Regions from separate parts of the Lacticaseibacillus salsurivasis genome, predicted to be linked through region 2. Evidence: predicted binding sites of a transcription regulator. Region 2 holds the regulator's gene; each other region holds the start of a gene.
What was found. The regulator NrdR, encoded in region 2, represses ribonucleotide reductase genes. The targets are predictions, from matches to a motif close to ACACNATATATNGTGT.
Positions count from the first base shown of each region.

Region 1 (6,881 bases), on a different contig from region 2:
TGATTGTGGCGGCCAAAGAACAGATTCAGCTTCATCAACCGCTGCCCCCAATGGCCAACCACGAAGCCGAGTTTCTGGCTGCTATTGCTGGATTTCAGGCCCTTTTGGACCGAGACCTCACTGGCCCCGTCAGCTTCTACAGCGACTCTCAAATCGTAATTGATGCCCTGAATAAACGCTACGCCAAGCACTATGGTGATTATGTCACAAAATTGCTCGCCTTGTGCGACCAGTTCTCATTGGTGGTTTGGCAATGGATTCCCGATAAGCAAAATCAAGGCGCGCATATGCTGGCGCAACAAGGCCTCCACCTTGCCGAGGCACAAGAAAAGGCCTGATTGCTCAGGCCTAGTCATTTAGCTTTAATGAGATTACTTCAACACTTTGAACTGATCGGCTTTGGCCATCTTTTCGATTGGTTGCGCTGGGGCTTCGATCGAGCCAAATGGCATCTGAGCGCGCAGCGTCCAGGTGGCTGGCAAGTTGAATTCATCGCGTACCAGCTCGTCGATAATCGGGTTATAATGCTGCAGGCTCGCGCCGATACCGTTGTTGGCCAAGGCCACCCAGGCGTTCAGCTGACTGGAACCTTGTGCTTGTTCTGCCCAGGTGGCAAAATTATCAGCATACAGCGGGAAATCTTGTTCCAGCTTGCGGACAATGGGTTCGTCGGTCAGATACAAGATGGTGCCGTAAGCCGCTTTGAAACTGGCAATCTTCTGCTTGGTGGCTTCATAGGCTGCTTCAGTTGGGACTTCTGACTTCAGCCGCTTGACCACAATGTCCCACAAGGCATCGTGCTTAGCGCCGAATAAGAAGACCGCCCGCGTCGTTTGCGAGTTGAAAGCGGATGGTGTGGCCTGAATCACATTTTCGACCAGGTCCACGATTTCGTCATCGCTTTGCTTGACGTTTTTGCCCAAGGCATAAATTGAGCGGCGCTGCTTCAACAGGTTAAGTAAGTCATTGTTCACAGGAAATACCTCTTTCATCTTTAGGATAATATTAGTGTATCAGCTTATCTTTTGTAAGTAAACCCACAATTGCCCATGTCACGCGCCAGGAGGCCGTTATGTCACTTGTCAGTAGCTTGATTGTTGCCATTTTAGTTCTGAACACGCTTGCCGCGATTTTCACCGTGCTGCGGGAAGTTCGAGATATTCCGACCACCTGGGCGTGGCTGATGGTGTTGATTTTCCTGCCGGTCATCGGGTTCGGCTTGTACCTGTTCGCCGGCCGCGGGCTATCCGCCAAGAAAGTGCGGGCCATTCAAACCGAGTATCACCGTGGGGTCAAAGCCTTCGTGGCGATGCAAAAGCGCGCGAACACCCATGGTCAGTTGTTGCCAGCGGCGGTGGCTTCGCCGGCTGCCAAAGAGCTCACCACGTTATTCTTGAATACGGCCAACGCCCCTGTGCTTGGCAGCAATGACGTGACGCTCTATTTCGATGGCGAGAAAAAATTTGCCGCCCTGTTTGCTGATATCGATGCGGCGACGGATCATGTGTTCATCGAATACTACACCATTTATGCCGACCAGCTTGGCACCGAGCTCCGGGACCATTTGATTGCCAAGGCCAAAGCTGGCGTTGAGGTTAAGGTGCTGTATGATGCCTGGGGCAGTATGGGTGCTGGCCCGAAGTTCTGGGCCCCCCTGCTTGAAGCTGGCGGCAAGGCGGAAGCCTACTTCAGCTCGCAGCATTTGTTCCTAGACTTTCGCTTGAACTACAGGCTGCACCGGAAAGTGGTGGTGATTGATGATGAAGTCGGCTACATCGGCGGCTTTAACGTCGGCGACCAGTACGTTTCGCGCAAGCCGAAATTTGGTTTTTGGCGCGACACGCACTTGCGGATTGTCGGTAACACGGTTTACGCCTTGAAAATGCAGTTTTTGATGGACTGGAATGCGACTGTGCCAGATGATCAAGCCGAGCCCTACGCGACCGATGCCATCACGCGAGAAAACGTGCGAGTGGCGCATGTCGGTGCCACGCCGATGCAAATTGTGGCCAGCGGGCCCGACTCCAATGCCCAACAAATCAAATATGGCTACGTCAAAATGATTGCCAGCGCCACCAAGTCCGTTTGGCTTCAAACCCCCTACCTGATTCCTGATGATACTGCGATGGATGCGTTGATCACTGCGGCGCTGGCCGGGATTGATGTGCGGGTGATGGTCCCGGATATGCCGGATCACCCCTTCATTTTCCGGGCGACGCAGTATTACGCCAATTATCTCAGCCGCTTTGGCATCAAGGTTTACCACTACCAGCATGGGTTCTTGCATGCCAAGACGCTGATTGTCGATGATGCGATTGCTAGTGTCGGCTCAGCAAACTTCGATATTCGTAGCTTCAAATTAAATTTCGAGGTCAACGCCTTCGTTTACGACGAGGCCATTGCCCACCAGCTGACTGAGGCCTTCGAGGCGGATCAAAAGGAAAGCCTCTTCCTGTCTGCCGCAGTCATTCGCAGCCAAGGCCGTTGGTTGCGGTTCAAGCAGTACGCTTCGCGGCTGCTGTCACCGATTCTGTAACTCCAGTAAAGTAAAACCGTCCTGATGCGAGGCATCAGGACGGTTTTTTTGGCTTAGGCGGCGGTTCAGCTGCCCCCTTCAGTGCCCAGTCTACCGCACCCAGGCGTCAAAGGCTTTGGGATTATCTTTGAGAATGCGAATGGCCGCGGCAATCAGTTCATTGCGCTTGCTGGCGAGCTCGTCACCGGTCAAGTGATAGCGGTCGGTGATGTAGCCAGTGGCAATGGCGAGAAAATCTTTGCGTTCGATACCCCCGTCCTTGAATAAAGCGTCCAAACCGGTGAGGTCCGGCGTGGCGGCAGCTAGGACCGCTTGGGCCACGTCCTTGGTGTGGGCGTGTTGGTTGGCGTAATCAATTAGACCATCGACCATGTCAACTTCGGCGGCATGGTCGGCTTTCTTATCAGCGTTCATGCTAAACATCTCCTTTGATCACCTTCTATTATAACGAGTTGCAGTCGTGGTGAAAAATAAAGTGTCCAAGGGCTTCTCTTATTTGGACAGGCGGGGTATAATTGTTGTTATCAGTTCGGGGGAACACCATATCTTGGGGTCTGACTTTTTGCCCACAAGATGTGGTGTTTTTATTTGACACCATATACAATATCCAGTATGATAAAGCCATCATCAAAAACAGAAAGCGTGACGAACATGAGCAATATTACGTTATTTACCAAAAACGGCTGTCCACAATGCCGCATGACAAAGAATTACCTGAAGACGCACAACATTTCTTTCGTTGAACACAACATCAACGAAGAACCTGAATACATCGGTTACCTGAAGGATCAAGGGTTCCAAGCCGTTCCGGTGCTGGAAGCAGATGGCCTGAAATCCTTTTACGGGTTCCGCCCAGAAGCATTGAAGCAACTGGCTGGCTAAGCGCCAGCTTTTTTTGACCCCTAATCCTTGTGAAAGTGGTGACAATATGGCACTCAGTGAGATCAAACCAGATGAAGTAACCTATTACGCGTTGAACAACGAAATCAACATTCCAGTGGATGGGCAGATTCCGTTGGCGAAGGACAAGGCGGCGCTGCAGGCCTTTCTGAAAGAAAATGTGATTCCGAACACGAAGACTTTTGCTTCGCTGACGGATCGCCTCGCCTACTTGGTGGAGCATGACTACTATGAAGCAGCGATGCTGGATAAGTACCAGCCGGCCTTCTTAGAACAGCTCAACGACTTTTTAACCAATGCCCATTTTGAGTTCAAGTCGTTCATGGCGGCATACAAGTTCTACGCGCAATACGCCTTGAAGACTGATGACAACGAATACTACTTGGAAGATTTCAAGGACCGTGTCTTTGCCAATGCGCTCTATTTTGCCGACGGGAATGAAGAGTTGGCGATCGCGTTAGCCGATGAAATGATTCACCAGCGCTATCAGCCGGCGACCCCTTCGTTTTTGAACGCTGGGCGCCAGCGCCGTGGTGAATTGGTGTCGTGTTTCTTGCTCCAGGTGTCCGATGATATGAATTCGATTGGCCGGGCCATCAACTCGGCTTTGGAACTGTCACGCATTGGTGGCGGCGTGGGGTTGACCTTGTCAAACTTGCGTGAAGCCGGTGCCCCGATTAAAGGCATCGATGGCGCCGCCAGTGGCGTTTTACCGGTCATGAAATTGCTGGAAGACAGTTTTTCCTATTCCAACCAGCTCGGCCAACGCCAAGGGGCCGGCGTGGTTTATTTGAACGTGTTCCATCCTGATATTATTAGCTTCCTTGGCGCGAAGAAAGAAAATGCCGACGAAAAGTACCGCCTGAAGACCCTGAGCCTCGGTGTCATCGTCCCGGATAAATATTATGAACTGGTCCGTGAAGACGCTGATATGTACCTCTTCTCCCCGCATTCCGTGGAGCGGGAATACGGACAGCCGTTCTCCTACATCGACATCACCAAGGAATACGACAACCTGGTGGCTAATCCGAAGATCAAGAAGTACAAGCTGAAGGCCCGCGACCTGGAAAACGAAATCTCCAAGCTCCAGCAAGAATCCGGCTATCCGTACATCGTTAACATCGATACCGCTAACAATGCTTCCCCGATCGCCGGCAAAATCATCATGAGTAACCTTTGCTCTGAAATCATGCAGGTGCAAACCCCAAGCGTGATCAACAATGCCCAGGGTTACGATGTGCTGGGGACAGATGTTTCCTGCAACCTAGGCTCCACCAACATTCCTAACCTGATGAAGAGTCCTGATTTTGGCAAGAGTGTGGAATCCATGGTCCGGGCCTTGACCTTCGTCACCGACACCAGCAACATCGATGTGGTGCCGTCCGTGCAGCACGGCAATGAACTGGCCCACTCCATTGGCCTGGGGGCCATGGGCTTGCATACCTATTTTGCCTTGAACCACATGGCTTACGGCGATGAAGAAGCACTGGACTTCACCAATGTCTATTTCCTGCTGCTGAATTACTACAGCCTCAAGGCCTCCAACAAGATTGCGGCTGAACGCGGCCAGGTCTTCCACAATTTTGCCGCCAGCAAGTACGCTGATGGCAGCTATTTTGACAAGTATCTGACTGAAGACTTTGCGCCAAAGACGGCTAAGGTCAAGGCGCTGTTCGCTGACATTCATGTGCCGACCGCTGAAGACTGGGCAGCCCTGAAGGCGGCGGTGATGAAGGACGGTTTGTACCACCAAAACCGGCTCGCCGTAGCGCCAAATGGCTCAATTTCTTACATCAATGACACCTCTGCTTCCCTGCAGCCAATCGTCAACCGCATCGAAGATCGGCAGGAAAAGAAGATTGGGACGATTTACTACCCAGCACCAGGGTTGTCCAACGACACCCTGCCTTACTACAAGAGTGCCTACGATATCGATATGCGCAAGGAAATTGATGTCTATGCTGCCGCGCAGGCCCACGTTGATCAGAGCATGTCGCTGACGCTGTTCATGCGCTCCACCATTCCAGCTGGCCTCTACCCATGGAAGGAAGGCCGCACTGAAAAGATGACGACCCGCGATTTGAACATCCTGCGGAACTACGCCCATCACAAAGGCATCAAGTCCATTTACTACATCCGGACCTACACCGATGATCAAGAAGAAATTGGCAGCAATGCCTGCGAATCCTGCTCGATCTAAAGCTCGCCTTTGGCACTGAGCAATGGCCAGCCTTTGAGAGCCGTGGCGCCCCACGGTTCTTACATAACCTTTAAAGGAGCGACATCATGGCGGAAGAAAAGCAATACCTCGCAATCAACTGGAACGACATTGAAGATCAAATCGATAAAGCCACTTGGGAAAAATTAACTGAGCAATTTTGGCTCGACACGCGGATTCCGGTGTCCAATGACTTGGATGACTGGCGCAAGCTGACCAAAGACGAGCAATGGGTCGTCGGCCATGTGTTTGGTGGTCTGACTTTGCTGGATACCTTGCAGAGTCAAGATGGCATGAATAGTTTGATGCAAAACATCCGCACCCAGCAAGAACGCGCGGTGCTGAATAACATTCAGTTCATGGAATCCGTGCATGCTAAATCCTATTCCACGATTTTTTCCACGCTAAATACGCCAGCTGAAATCGACGAGATTTTTGAATGGACCAATTCCAACCCGCATTTGCAATACAAAGCCAACAAAATCAACGACATCTATCACAACGGCACCCCACTGGAAAAGAAAGTGGCTTCCGTCTTCCTGGAAACCTTCCTTTTCTACTCTGGCTTCTTCACCCCGCTGTACTATCTGGGCAACAACAAGCTCACTAATGTGGCGGAAATCATCAAGCTGATCATTCGCGACGAAAGTGTGCACGGCACCTACATCGGCTACAAGTTCCAGCTTGGCTTCAATGCCCTCAGCGATGACGAACAAGCCAAAATGCGCGATTGGATGTATGACTTGCTGTATGACCTCTACGCCAACGAGGAAGGTTACACCAATGACTTGTACGCCAAAACCAGTTGGACGGAGGAAGTGTTGACCTTCCTGCGGTATAACGCCAACAAAGCGTTGATGAACTTGGGCCAGGACCCCTTATTCCCGGACACGGCCGCGGACGTGAACCCGATTGTGATGAACGGGATCTCGACTTCCACCGCCAACCATGACTTCTTCTCCCAAGTCGGTAACGGCTACCGTTTGGGTCAAGTCGAAGCGATGAACGACGATGATTACAACTTTGACTAAATGTTTGAATCGAAAAACGCAGGATCAGTTGATCCTGCGTTTTTTGATTCCGCCCCACCAAAAAAGACGAGCCGCAACTCGTCTTTCAGTGATTACCAAATGTGAACGCGCTTCTCAGGCGCAATGTACATGCCATCACCTGGCTGCACGTCAAAGGTGGCATACCAGTCATCCAAGTTCCGCGGTTGAATGTTGG
Region 1 covers NZ_BTTP01000003.1:82,384-89,264, reverse strand. The annotation lists gene AAA927_RS03920 (ribonuclease HI family protein) at 1-338, shown strand, start outside; gene AAA927_RS03915 (nitroreductase family protein) at 372-974, opposite strand; gene cls (cardiolipin synthase) at 1,073-2,536, shown strand; gene AAA927_RS03905 (hypothetical protein) at 2,627-2,950, opposite strand; gene nrdH (glutaredoxin-like protein NrdH) at 3,188-3,418, shown strand; gene nrdE (class 1b ribonucleoside-diphosphate reductase subunit alpha) at 3,465-5,636, shown strand; gene nrdF (class 1b ribonucleoside-diphosphate reductase subunit beta) at 5,723-6,685, shown strand; gene AAA927_RS03885 (M13 family metallopeptidase) at 6,778-6,881, opposite strand, start outside.
Region 1: a site for NrdR is predicted at 3,103-3,118, ahead of nrdH (glutaredoxin-like protein NrdH). Genes of this name have one in related genera too.

Region 2 (6,881 bases):
AGTCTTCGTAGACATCCATGATCAGCCGCAGAATCTTCTTGAATTCATCCTGCACTTGGTCCAGCGCCACGAAGGTGTGACCATCGTTCAAGGTCATTTCCCGCACGCGCTGCAAGCCAGATAAAGCGCCGGACTTTTCATAGCGGTGCATCATCCCCAGTTCGGCAATGCGCAGTGGCAGTTCGCGGTAGGAACGGATGTGGTGGTTGTAAATCTGAATGTGGCTTGGGCAGTTCATCGGCCGCAGTTCCAGCATTTCCCCATCGCCCATGTCCATTGGTGGAAACATGTCTTCGCGGTAGTGAGCCCAGTGGCCAGAAGTCTTGTACAGATCCAAGTTAGCCAGCACTGGTGTATAAACATGTTCATAGCCATCGGCCAGTTCCTTGTCGATGATGTAGCGTTCAATCACGCGACGGATGGTGGCCCCATTTGGCATCCAGTATGGCAAGCCAGAGCCGGCCTTAGGATCAACGAAGAACAGGTCCAAATCACGGCCAATGGCGCGGTGATCGCGGTCACGGGCTTCTTGGCGCTGCTTAGCGTCGGCTTCCAGGTCGGCTTCTTTGAAGTAGGCTGTGGCATAAATCCGCTGTAGCATTGGGTTGGAAGACTTACCCTGCCAGTAGGCGCCAGCGACAGACAGTAGGGTGAAGTGCTTCAAGTCTTTGAGACTTGGCAGCACCACTGCTTCTTCAAAATCGAAGAAATCGCCTAATTGATAGCCGTTGATGGTATCACCAGCCGCGGCATCGATCAATTCCAGCTTGTAAGGTTCATCAGCAAAAGCCTTTTTGGCATCGGCCTTACTCATGCTAACGGCTTCGATTGGCGCGTTAGCCTTCACCAACGCATTAATTTTGTCACTGATGGCAGGCAGTTGGTCCACCGTCAACTGGCCTTCCTGACGGTCGGTATCGTAGAAGAACCCATCGTCAGTCGCTTCGCCTTGGCCCAGCTTAACTTCTGGGTGCAACGCTTTGATCGCAGCAGCCAGCGCAAAGGCGCCAGTTTGCCGCAGCACGTTCAAGCCGTCTGCACTGTCTTTGGTGATAATTTCCAGCGCACCATCTTCGTTAATAGGTTGGTTCAAAGCAATCAGTTGCGCGTTGAACTTGCCGGCAACGGCCTTTTTGGCCAAGCTGTTGGCAATCGCCTTAGCGACGCCTTCAGTGGTGATGCCAGCGTCGAATTCTTTGACGCTGTTGTCTGGTAAGGTAATTTTGATTGACATAGGTATTGCTCCTTTTCTGACGAAGGCAAAAGAAAAATCGCCTCGAGTGTCATTTCTGACACTCGGGACGATTAATATCGCGGTTCCACCCGACTTGAAAGCACTGCTTTCCTCTCAATGCTCGTAACCTGAGCTTGGGGCCATTGCTGGCAATCTCGGAAAGAGGTGCGGATCAGGTCTTGTCTCGGTTTACAGCCACGCCCGAGGCTCTCTGGTGAAACATGGTCCTTAAAGCTTTCGTCTTTGATACCTAGATTAAACCACAGCGCAAACACGTGTGCAAGCTTCATGGGCAAAAAGTTAATCTCAGCCGTTACGCCGATCCACCCCAGCCACCGGAATTTCTTTGGCCAAAAAGCGAATGCGCTCCATGATTCGCTGCGCTTTGAGCGCCTCATTGTTGCCAACATCTGCCCCGGCCAAAAAGTCGGCCAGCTCAGCCATGGTTTTGTTTGAGGTAAACAAGGTCGGCAACTCTTCCTGCATCCGGTACTGCAAAATGACCCCTAACACTTCATCGCGGACCCAAGGACTCAAGGCTTCGGCGCCAATATCGTCAATCATCAGCACTGGCGCGGTTTTCAACGTGTTGATTTTCGGCAGCACCTGATTGCTGGCAATGGCCGCTTTCATCTCGACGGCAAAAGTCGGAAAATGCACCAAAGTTGAAGCAATGCCGGCCGCGGCCAAATCGTTGGCAATCGCACCAAGCAGGTAGGTCTTCCCCACGCCAAACGGCCCGGTGAGGTACAGGCCTTGATGAAACTCGTGCGGCGCTTTCGCCAACGCCAAAGTGAAGCCAGTCGCGGCAGCCAGGGCGGTCATGCGCTCCGTGGGATCATAACCTTGGAGGCTGGCCTGCTTGATCGCTTTTGGCATGTTCAACGCCGTCACCAAATTCGCTTGCGCCTGACGCGCATCTGCCGCTAGCTTTTCCGGGGTGGCATCATACGTGATGTCAATCAAGCCATTGGAGGCAATCAGCCGCGGTGCATAACCCGAGGCAATCAGCGGAGCGCCGGCTTGCAGCCGGTCCCGCGCCGTCACAAACTCATAGATTTTGGCGGCACCACGTGTCACCGCGTCAGGTGCCAGTGCCGCTTGATTGGCGGATAAAAAGGCCTGAACCTCGGGATCAGCCACAGCGGTTTTCACCATGTCACGATAAGCAGCGGTCATGGCCCGGGGATCCATGACTTTTTTCAGTTCCTCATTCATTGGTTCCATGGCTTTGCTCCTTTCGCAATGCCTCGAGTTCCGCTAGCTGCGCGGCTAATTCCTGCTTGGTCGCCGCACTGACCGTTTCTTTGGTCGGCTGGTAGTCCTTTTTCATCCAGTCCGGCGTCGCTTCTTGACGACTAGGCCGCCCGCCGCGCGGTTTCGGCTTGCGCTGTTTGGCCTGATAGTCATCAATCGCCTTGAGTGCCGCTTCCGGGCTGGTAACATTCTCACCGAGCCAGCGGTTAGCGATGTTGTCAATCAAGGCTTGGGTGACACTGTCGTAATTTTGCAGGATATAGGACACCAAGATATTGACGGTGGCATTGTCAAACACCTGGCGGCTGGCGAGCTGGGACACCGCTCTGGTTTCCGAACTGGCCACAAAGAGATTGGGATTCTTCGCATGCTTGGCTTGCTCCAAGAATTCCCTTGGCGGCGTGCTTTTGGCCTGCTGCAGCAGGGTTTGCTGCTGTGTGGTCAGCTTGATGCTGCCAGCTGTCTGCGGGGCTGCGGCCGGAGCGGCCGTTTTGGCGGTTAAATGCGGCCGCTGCTTGGCATAGGTCTGCTCGATGATTTGCTTTAAGCGCGGCATCGCTAGCTGACCGGATACCGGACTCGTCGCTTGCATGATGTGGCGGGCCAAGACCGGCGGTGTCAGGCCATAGAACGTGGCTAGCTGCGCCAAGGCACTGCGATTTTTCGCCACCTGCCCCGCCGCCAAATCAGAGCGGCTAAGCAATTGATCAAGCAGCGCCCAGTCATACCCAGCGCCGTCGCTCAACGTCACCTCTGGCAGGGGCTTTTGCGCCACAGCCTGCTGACTGGCAACGACCGGCGCCGGCAAGGCCACTGACGTCAGTTGGAAGACATCCAGCAGCTGCGCCGATACGTCTTGCCAAGCGGCCGCCTTCACCGTGTGAATCGTGTAACGTTGGACCAACGTGTCATACCGGGTTTCCCCGACGCGATCGTACAACAGCAAACTTAAGGTGTCATCTTGGAAAAAGGCATTTGCCGCCACCGGCCGGTAGAGCTCATAGGCCCAGTAGCGGCCATTTTGATCAACCGCGGTGTAGGTTTTCATCAGCCCCATGGCTTCCAAGTGAATACGCGCGTCATACAGCGTATCCAAATCAACCCCCAGCAAATCCATCAAGGCCGTTTGCTTTTTGCGGTCAGAGCGCAGCGGTTTGGCATGCGAGGTTTGCCACAAACTCAAATAAAGGGCCAGGGCTACCGGCCCAATCAATGGTTGGTAGAGATTCACCACCACGTCTTGATCATGGTCACTAAAATAAGTGGCTTGCACCACAATATAATCATCTTGCGCCATGTAATTTTGCGGTCGCATGAAGCAGCCCCCATTTCCAAGCGATAAGTTAATAACGGCAAAACAAGGAGTCGGCCGCGGCCCACTCCTTGCTTAGTGACTGTCTTTTTCGCGTTTCATCATGTCTTGGAGTTCATCCATGAACACGGACATGTCCTTAAACTGGCGATAGACACTGGCGAAGCGAATGTAGGCCACATCATCGACGTCGGCAAGTTGTTTCATGACGTATTCGCCGATTTGCTGACTGGAGACTTCATTTTCACCAATCGCCCGCAGCTTATTTTCGACGTTTTCGACGATGCCTTGCATCTGCTCCATCGTCACTGGCCGCTTTTCGGCGGCGCGAATTAGGCCCTTGAGAATCTTCTCACGGCTGAATTCCTCGCGGGTGCCATTTTTCTTAATGACCAAAAGTGGGGTTTGTTCAACCCGTTCGAATGTGGTGAAGCGGAAACCGCAATTTTCGCATTCACGGCGGCGCCGAATCGCGCGGCCGCCATCGGTTGGCCGCGAATCGACCACTCGGGAACTATTATGATGGCAATGTGGGCACAGCAATGAGACACCCTCTTATAAATTGATACTCTATTATACCACGACCGCCAAGCACGTTCACCTAGCCAATTGCGCTAGGACCGCTGTCACTTGCCGCTCACGGCCAGCCGCACCGAGGCTATTGTCAATGACAAAATCGGCCCGGGCCTCTTTCTCGGCCAGCGGCATCTGGGCGGCGATTCGCTGCTTGGCTTCAACCTCAGCCAAGCCATCTCTGGCCATTAGGCGTTTGAGCTGTAAGTCAGCCGGCAAGCTCACCACCGCGACCCCATCAAAACTCGATTCATACTGCGTTTCATAAAGCAGTGGAATTTCCCCCACCACCACCGCGGCGCCAGTGGCTTTGGCCGCCGCCAAAGCCTGATTAATGGCCGCCCGCAAAAATGGCTTGTCGATGCGGTTGAGCTGAGCCAGTTTGGTCGGATCCGCGAAGACAATCGCTCCCAGCGCTTTACGATCTAGGGTCCCATCAGGCTTTATCACGGTCGGGCCAAAGGCTTCGGTAATCGCCGCCAGCGCCGGCTGGCCGGGCTGCACAATTTGTCGGGCAATCACATCGGCGTCCACAATGGGACACCCCGCCGCGCGAAACACTGCTGCCACGGTACTTTTACCGGTGGCAATGCCGCCGGTTAAACCCAGTAAGTATGTCATTGCCTAGCCTCGCTTTGGCTGGCAGTGCGGGCAATAATGCGTGCCGCGCTGGCCGACTTTAATTTTGAGGATGGTAGTGCCGCAACGATCACAAGGCGTCCCTTCCCGGTCGTAAACATGCAGCTGATCCTGCATCGCCCCGCGGTGGCCATCAGCATCCACGAACGAATGGACACTGGTGCCGCCAAGGGTAATCGCTTTTTGCAGTTCAGCGATAATGGCATCATGCAGTGCCTTAACCGCCCTAGCTGATAACGTGTTGGCCGGTTGCTCCGGGTTGATGCGTGCCAGCCACAGCGTCTCGTCGGCGTAGATATTGCCAACCCCAGCCACCACGGTTTGATCGAGGATCACCGACTTGATTGGCGCCTTGCGTTTGGCCAGCGCCGCTTCGAATGCCTTGAGCCCAAAAGTGGTGGCCGTGGGTTCTGGCCCCATTTTGGCCAGCCCGGCCACGGCCTTGGTTTCCTCGCCAGTGGTCACTAGCTGCATGCGGCCGAACTTGCGCATATCGAGGTAGCGTAGCTGACTGCCGTCGGTGAAGGTGAACCACACATGCAGAAACCGGGGCTTCGGCGTCTCGACGGAGGGCGCGAGCTGATATTTACCTTCCATGCGGAGGTGCGACACAATGGTCAGCGCTCCAAAGCGAATCAGCAGATACTTGCCGCGCCGGTCAATGCCGGTCACAGTGGCGCCGGCCAAGGCGGTTTGAAACAGATCCAGCCCGCCAACCAGGATTTTCTCCCAATCGGTTCCGACTTGCGCTACCGTTTTGCCGACAATCAGCTTTGTCAAGCCAAGCCGCACATTTTCAACTTCTGGTAATTCTGGCATTGCGTCCCTCTTCCCGTCTGGACCGGGGCCCAGACTCAGCACTTTTACTTGGCATCAAACCAGGTTTTGCCCCAGTGGCTTTCGACCTTAAGCGGCACCGCCAGTTTAACGGCGGAGTCCATCACTTTGGGCACCAACGCTGCCAGCTGGGCCATTTCCGCTTCCGGGCCTTCGAAGATCAATTCGTCATGCACCTGAAGCAGCATGCGCGACTGGAGGTGGTGCTCATCCAGCATGGCCTGCATCCGAATCATGGCCACCTTGATGATATCTGCGGCGCTGCCTTGAATCGGCGTGTTCATCGCGGTCCGTTCCGCAAAGCTGCGCAGATTGAAGTTGCGCGAATGAATATCGTTCAGATAACGGCGGCGGTGGAATAAGGTTTCAACATAGCCCTGTTCGCGGGCCACCTTCACCATCTCGTCCATGTAGTCATGCACCTGCGGATATTGTTCGAAGTAGCCATCGATAAAGGCCTTCGCCTGTTTGCGCGTGATGCCGATGTTCTTGGCCAGCCCAAAATCGGAAATCCCATACACAATCCCGAAGTTGGTGGCTTTGGCCTGGCGCCGCATATCTGGCGTCACTTCGTCAGGAGAATCCAAATGGAAAATCCGCATGGCCGTGTTGGCATGAATGTCACGGTCTTCCTTGAAGGCCTCTTGCATGTTCTTGTCGCCGGAAATGTGGGCCAAAACCCGCAATTCGATTTGAGAATAATCACTGGAGAAAATCTGCCAGCCTTGATGGGCGGGCACAAACGCGCGCCGCACTTGCTTGCCTTCATCGCGCGCCGGAATGTTTTGCATATTCGGATCCACTGAAGACAGACGGCCAGTTTGGGTCAGGGTCTGCAGGTAGCGGGTATGGATTTTATGATCCGGGTGGACCGCTTTGAGCAGCCCCGCCACGTAAGTCGACTGCAGCTTCGCGACCGTGCGGTAATCCAAGATATCTTGAACAATCGGGCTAGCGGAGCGCAACTGTTCCAGAACATCGACGGAGGTGGAATAACCGGTTTTGGTTTTTTTGATTACCGGCAGTTGC
Region 2 covers NZ_BTTP01000004.1:91,507-98,387, reverse strand. The annotation lists gene thrS (threonine--tRNA ligase) at 1-1,234, opposite strand, end outside; gene dnaI (primosomal protein DnaI) at 1,541-2,461, opposite strand; gene AAA927_RS04960 (DnaD domain protein) at 2,445-3,806, opposite strand; gene nrdR (transcriptional regulator NrdR) at 3,879-4,346, opposite strand; gene coaE (dephospho-CoA kinase) at 4,401-4,997, opposite strand; gene mutM (DNA-formamidopyrimidine glycosylase) at 5,001-5,834, opposite strand; gene polA (DNA polymerase I) at 5,879-6,881, opposite strand, start outside.

Region 3 (6,881 bases), on a different contig from region 2:
ATCGCGTGACCAAGCAAAAGGTCGCTTGCCCGCGGCCTTTTTGCTTGTCCACGATTACCCGCTCAGGGTAGGCGGAATTGTGCTTTACAGGATGCGGTTCTATGCTACAATGTTAATTGTGTTTTGGGTCCGTAGCTCAGCTGGGAGAGCGCTGCCTTCGCATGGCAGAGGTCGAGAGTTCGAATCTCTTCGGATCCACTGGCAAAGGCCACCGAGTTTTCATATGAAAACTCAGCGGCCTTTTTTGTCACAATCATCTGGGTGGAGGAAATTAACATGGAAATGAAATACGGGCGAGATTCGTTTTTTGATGGTTCACTCTTGTCGCTAGTGGGGTGGACGCTGCTAGGCGGCATCATCACTGCCATCACTTTTGGCATTTGCTATCCTTGGGCGCTGTGCATGATCTACGGCTGGAAAATCAACCACACCGTGATTGAAGGCCACCGGATGCAGTTTTCCGGCAGTGCCGTGGGGTTGTTCGGCAATTGGCTCAAGTGGTTCTTCCTGACGCTGATTACCCTGGGCATTTACGGGTTCTGGGTGAGCATCAAGCTCGAAGACTGGAAGGCTAAGAACACGTATTTCCTGAATTGACAAAAAGACCCGGCGCAATTTTTGCGCCGGGTCTTGTGCTTGAGGCTTATTGATTGGATTCGTGAGCTTGTTCTTGCTTCAGCAGCATCCGGTCATACTTGCGAATGAATGGATACCATACCAGGAAGGCCACCAAGGCGCAGATAATGGAAAGTACTGCCCCTTGCCAGCTGGCGGTGGCGATGAACCCACTCAGGCCCACTGGAGTTGGCCATGGTTGTTGCAGAATAATCTTCGGTACCAGGCCACTGGAGACACCCAGGTAGCCAACAATCCCAGCGGCCAGTGGCGCACCGATAAATGGGATTAAAAGCTGTACGTTATACACGATTGGCAGCCCGAACAAAATCGGTTCGTTGATGTTGAACAGGGCAGGGACAATTTCAACTTTCCCAATTTCTTTCAATTGGACGGACTTGGCGCGGAAGGCAAGCCAGATGGCTACGCCCAAGGTCGCACCGGCCCCACCGATGATAACAAAGGCGTTCATTGGATCGCCGGCAAAGAAGTTGTTTTGTCCGCCAACGTTAGCGGCCAAGTTGGCCAGCACGATTGGGGTGTAGAAGGAACTCATAATCGTGGAGCCGTGAACCCCGAACCACCAGAGGAAGTGGATCAGGAAGATGATGATCAAGAAGCCCCACCAAGTGTTGGCGATGTTGCTGATGAATGAGAATGGAATATAGAGAATTTTGAAAATGTCGGTACCGGCCAAAACCAGCACCATGTTCAGCACGGTCACGACTGCAGCCACGCAGGCCCCAGGAATCAAGGCGCTAAAGGAGTTGGACACACCAGGCGGCACGGAAGCTGGCATCTTAATCTGCCAGTTGTGCTTGATGGTGAAGCGGTAAATTTGCACCGTCAGCCAGCCAACGACCAGGCCAGTAAAGATCCCAACGGAGCCAATCCGGGTAATCCCCCCAGCGGAAACCGCATACCCGCCGCCGATGATGTTGTTTTTGTCCAAAGAGGTGACAAAATTCATCATGCCACCTTTCCAGATCAACTGAGGCACGGTGATGAACATGCCCATCATGAACATCCACAAACCGTTCAGCGGATTAAGCGCGAGATGTTCTTCCTCCCGATAGATCTCAGTGTAGGTGTAGGTGAAGGTCCCAGCAAAGACTAACGCTAAAATCCCCATGGTGGCGTTGAACACCACTTGGAACAGGACTGCAAAGCGGCCCACGGTGCTGGCATACCATTCAGCAAACCCAGGAATCGGGAAGGCTTGCGGCAGCACGGTCAGAATCAAGAACATCGCCCCAATAATGGAGAATGCAATCACGCTATAACCTGCCTGCATGATTGCCCGCACGAATCTTGATCCGGAGAACTTGCCCGCCCAAGCGGCGAACGAATCGCGAAAAGAACTAGATGTGTCAGCCATATCATATACCTGCTAGCCGGAAGCGATGGTTAGAGCAATTTCGGTCTAGCTATCCTTTCGTTAGAATAATTTGATTAAAAAAACAGAATAAGATCATGTCACAGATCGCAGAACCGAAGGCCACCACCGCTAAATGCCTTGTCTTCGGGTATGCAAGAGAAACGACTCACAATAGTGAATTTTGTGTAAGCGCTTCCCTATATTTCCACTATAACTGTCTTGACCCGGGTGATGCAAGTGGTATACCTAGTGAATTGAGGATTTTTTGACCGCTTAGCTAAATTTCACGGCGGACCGTGCTTTAGGGCTTGTCAGCGCTGTCTTTTTCCGGTAATCTATCTTTATCGAAGGGGTCCTTAGCTCAGCTGGGAGAGCGCTTGCATGGCATGCAAGAGGTCGACGGTTCGAACCCGTTAGGATCCAGCGCAAGCAAAAAGCCGTGATCTGCCACATAACTCGTGGTGAATCACGGCTTTTTCGTGACTTGATTTAAACTTTTCTTTATCGATTATCGATAAAGAATCTGCGATACTAGCGTTAAACCATGCAGGAGGCGGATTCAATGAAAGCAAGTACTTGGTTTTTAAGAGTGACGCTCGGCGGGCTGGCGTTGCTAGCGGTGGTGATTGGCGTGATTCCAGTCCCCATTATGTTAAGCGAAATGGGCCAAGGCGCGCCGGCGGGTTTGGGCGGTGTGGTTGTGAGCTTAGGCGTGGGGGTATACCTTGCCCTGCTAGCTTTTTTGGTGGCAGTGGTGGTGGCCGAACAGCTGCTGAGCGTGATTGAGCGGGGGACCGCGTTTACCAATCAGGCGCTGACCAAACTACGTCACCTCACCTGGGCGTTGGTGGCACTGACGCTTGGCGTGTGGTTGTGGCTACCTTTTATCTACACAGCCGCACGGTTAGACGATGCCCCGGGGCTAATGGTGATCGGGTTGGCAGTAGCGCTGGTACCGTTGGTGTTAACGGTTTTTATGGCGGTGTTAACGCGCTTATGGCAGGCGGCGCTGGCCTATAAAACAGACACCGACCTGACCATTTAGGAGGTTGCTATGATTGAAATCAATCTGGAAACGCTACTTGCTCAGCGGCACATGACGCTCACCGAATTGGCAGGTGCGGTTGATATCACCATTGCCAATCTCTCAGTGCTCAAAACTGGCAAGGCTAGGGCAGTGCGTTTTTCCACTTTGGCGAAGTTGTGTCAGGTGCTGGACTGTCAGCCTGGGGACATACTGAGTTATCACGAAGCATAAAAACGGCGAGTAAACGCTCAATTGAGCGCCTACTCGCCGTTTTAATGGTTGCACGGTTACTTCTTAATATAGGTGACGTAAGCCCAGTACAGCGCAGCGATAATCGCCAAGAGCAGGGCGAGCTTGATGATCATGCTGATGATCCCCGCCACGAAAGGCAACAGGAACAAGCCAAGCACAATAATCACCACGAGGACCAGGATTTGTTTAAGTTGGTCTTTTTGCATCATTTACCTCCAGCTGGTTGTGGGTGAATCCCACAACTCGACATGCTTAATTATAGCAAATTTTATGAGCGCCAATACCCGTCGAGGCCAGAATCAGGCTAAGGTATGAGTCGGGACGCGCTTTCAGCCTATCTTCATAGTGAAAGATTAAATAGCATACAACACAATATCTAGTTATTTTGCTGGAAAATTTCCGTATTTCAACTATATATTGTGGCATCTGTTGTGATAGACTATCCTTATTAGTTATTACATAACGAAGACAGGGGCGATTTACCGATGATCGATTTGAAAGTACAAATCAGTGTAAAAAAACGAGACGGTCGCATTGTGACGTTTGATCAAAGCAAAATTACGCGGGCGATTACCAAGGCCGCAAAGGCAGTGAATGGGGAACTGGCCCCAGCTGACTACACCTTGATCGAACAGATCGCCGATGATGCCGTGGCCACCATCACTGAACGGTTCAAATCGGACGTCCGCATTCCCGAAGTGCAGAGCATCGTGGAGCAGGCCTTATTTGATGCGCACCAGTATGACTGGGGCGAGGCCTACACCAAGTATCGCGTGCAGCGCGACATCGAGCGCAGCAAGAAAGCCGATGTGAACTACAACGTCCAAAAGCTGCTGGACCGCGATTCCACGGTGGTCCACGAAAATGCCAACAAGGACTCCCGCGTGTTCTCCACCCAGCGCGATCTAACTGCCGGCGCGGTCGCCAAGGCGATTGGCCTGAAGATGTTGCCGCCAGCTGTGGCCAATGCCCATTTGCGCGGCGATATCCACTGGCACGACTTGGACTACACGCCTTACATGGCCGAAACCAACTGTTGTTTGATCGACTTCAAAGAGATGCTGACGAATGGTTTCTGTATCGGCAATGCCGAAGTCGAAGCGGCGCACTCCATTCAGGTCGCAGTGACCCAGATGACCCAGATTATCGCCAACGTCGCTTCCAGCCAGTATGGTGGTTGCTCCTCGGACCGCACCGACGAGGTCTTGGCGCCATTTGCCGAGAAGAATTACCAGAAGCATTTGGCGGAAGCCACCGAGCTGACGCAAGACCCTGACACCGCCGAAGCTTATGCGAAGCGGCGGACCAAGAAAGACATTTATGATGCCTTGCAGACGTTGGAATACCAAGTCAACACATTGTATTCAACGCAAGGCCAGACACCTTTTGTGACCGTTGGCTTTGGTTTAGGGACTAGTTGGATCGAACGCGAAATCCAAAAGGACATTCTCAAGATTCGCATTGCCGGCTTGGGCAAGGAAAAGCGCACCGCGATTTTCCCGAAGCTGGTCTTCACGCTGAAAAAAGGTCTGAACATGGCGCCAGAGGATCCCAACTATGACGTGAAACAACTGGCTCTGGAGTGTGCCACCAAGCGCATGTACCCTGATGTGCTGTCGTATGACATGATCAAAAAGCTCACCGGCTCCTTCAAAGCACCGATGGGTTGCCGCTCCTTCCTGCAAGGCTGGACCGACCCTGACACCGGCAAAGAAGTCAACGCTGGCCGCATGAACTTAGGCGTCATCACACTGAACCTGCCACGGATTGCGATGGAATCTAAAGGCGATAAGGATAAGTTCTGGTCCTTGTTGGAACAGCGCCTCGACATCTGCAAGCAGGGCTTAGTTTACAAGGTGGAACGCGCCAAGCAAGCGACGCCAGAGTCCGCTCCGATTTTGTACAAGTATGGGGCATTCGGCAAGCGTCTGAATGATGACCAGAAAGTCGATGAACTTTTCAAGAACTCCCGCGCAACAGTTTCCCTGGGCTACATCGGGCTGTACGAAGTGGGCACGGTCTTCTATGGCCATGCCTGGGAGAAGGATCCGGAAGCCAAGGCCTTCAGTATTCAAGTGGTCAAGGATTTGTATGATCACTGCGAAGCTTGGGAAAAAGAATACGGCTACCATTTCTCAGTTTATGGCACGCCGTCAGAATCGTTGACCGATACCTTTGCCCGGTTGGACAAGAAGCGCTTCGGCGTGGTCAAGGACATCACAGACAAGGACTACTACACTAACTCCTTCCACTATGACGTCCGCAAGACCCCAACGCCATTTGAGAAGCTCGATTTTGAAAAGGATTACCCACAGTATTGCTCTGGTGGTTTCATCCACTACTGCGAATACCCAAATCTGAAGCAAAACCCGAAGGCCTTGGAAGCGGTTTGGGATTATGCCTACGATAAAATCGGGTATCTCGGCACCAACACGCCAATCGACCAATGCTTCGAATGCGGGTTCAAAGGCGAATTCAAGGCGACTGCCAAAGGCTATCAATGCCCGCAATGCGGCAACCACAACCCTGACACCTGCGACGTGGTCAAGCGCCTTTGCGGCTACCTCGGTAACCCCAACAAGCGGCCAATGGTTCACGGCCGCCAGGAAGAAATCATTCACCGCAAGAAGCACATGGTGATTGGGAATGATGATCTGGCGGGACAAGCATAGGCTGGATGCTCGGGCGTTGCCTTTGTGAGCGCAACTAAAGTAGGCTGCTGAGGCTAAGCACTCCGGCGTTGGCCCCCCCGGAGCGCACCTTGACTGAAATCGAAAGACAATCAAAATGGCACCGCCTCACATTCGAGGCGGTGCCATTTTCGTCGAGGCGGAACTAAGCTTTGACCAGATTCTCTGGCCGGTTAAGCAACTGCTGCTGGGCAATGATTCCAGCAAAGGTTGCCGTGATCAAAATCAGTACTGCGCCGGCGCCGAGGAAAATTTGGGCGGCGGGGACGTGATCGAACAACCCACCGAAGAACACCACACCAATTGGTGAGAGCAAAGTGCTGATGGCCATGTCCAAGGCAAAGACCCGGCCTTGCATCTTGTGGGGGATGATTTGCTGCATGAAGGTGTTCAGTGGCGTGTTGACGAAGACGATCACGGCGCCATTGAGGAGGCTTTGGGTGAAGTAGATGACCGTCATGACCGGCTTGGAGAAGCCGAGCAACGGCGGCAGCCCTGTCGTCATAAAGATGACCGAGAGCAGGGCAATATTGAGAAAGGACACCGTGACCGGGTGGCGCTTGAGTTTGACCGCCGCTAGCAAAAGACCACCGAGGAACATCCCAACGGCAAAGCCGGAATCGATGAAGCCGTATTGGCGATCAGACAGCTTGAGCGTTTGAATCAGCAGGTAGGGCAGGCCTACGTTGATGGCAGCGAACACCAAATTTATGACCGCGCCAGAGGTGGTGAGTACCAGCAGGAGCTTCTGATGGAGCAGGAACTGAAAGCCACCTTTGAAGTTCGTCCACAGCGAGGTTTTGGTTTGTTCGGCTTCTTCGGCCTGCGCGGCGGCGGAGAACTTTAAGCCGAGAATGGCAACCAATGCCACCAGCTCAAAGCCGATTTCAATGTAGGCAAACACGTTGATTGGCACCAG
Region 3 covers NZ_BTTP01000014.1:34,483-41,363, reverse strand. The annotation lists tRNA gene AAA927_RS09670 (tRNA-Ala) at 126-198, shown strand; gene AAA927_RS09665 (YjgN family protein) at 277-597, shown strand; gene celB (PTS cellobiose transporter subunit IIC) at 644-1,993, opposite strand; tRNA gene AAA927_RS09655 (tRNA-Ala) at 2,344-2,416, shown strand; gene AAA927_RS09650 (DUF2975 domain-containing protein) at 2,556-3,038, shown strand; gene AAA927_RS09645 (helix-turn-helix domain-containing protein) at 3,048-3,251, shown strand; gene AAA927_RS09640 (hypothetical protein) at 3,308-3,478, opposite strand; gene nrdD (anaerobic ribonucleoside-triphosphate reductase) at 3,758-5,944, shown strand; gene AAA927_RS09630 (MFS transporter) at 6,108-6,881, opposite strand, start outside.
Region 3: a site for NrdR is predicted at 3,680-3,695, ahead of nrdD (anaerobic ribonucleoside-triphosphate reductase). Genes of this name have one in related genera too.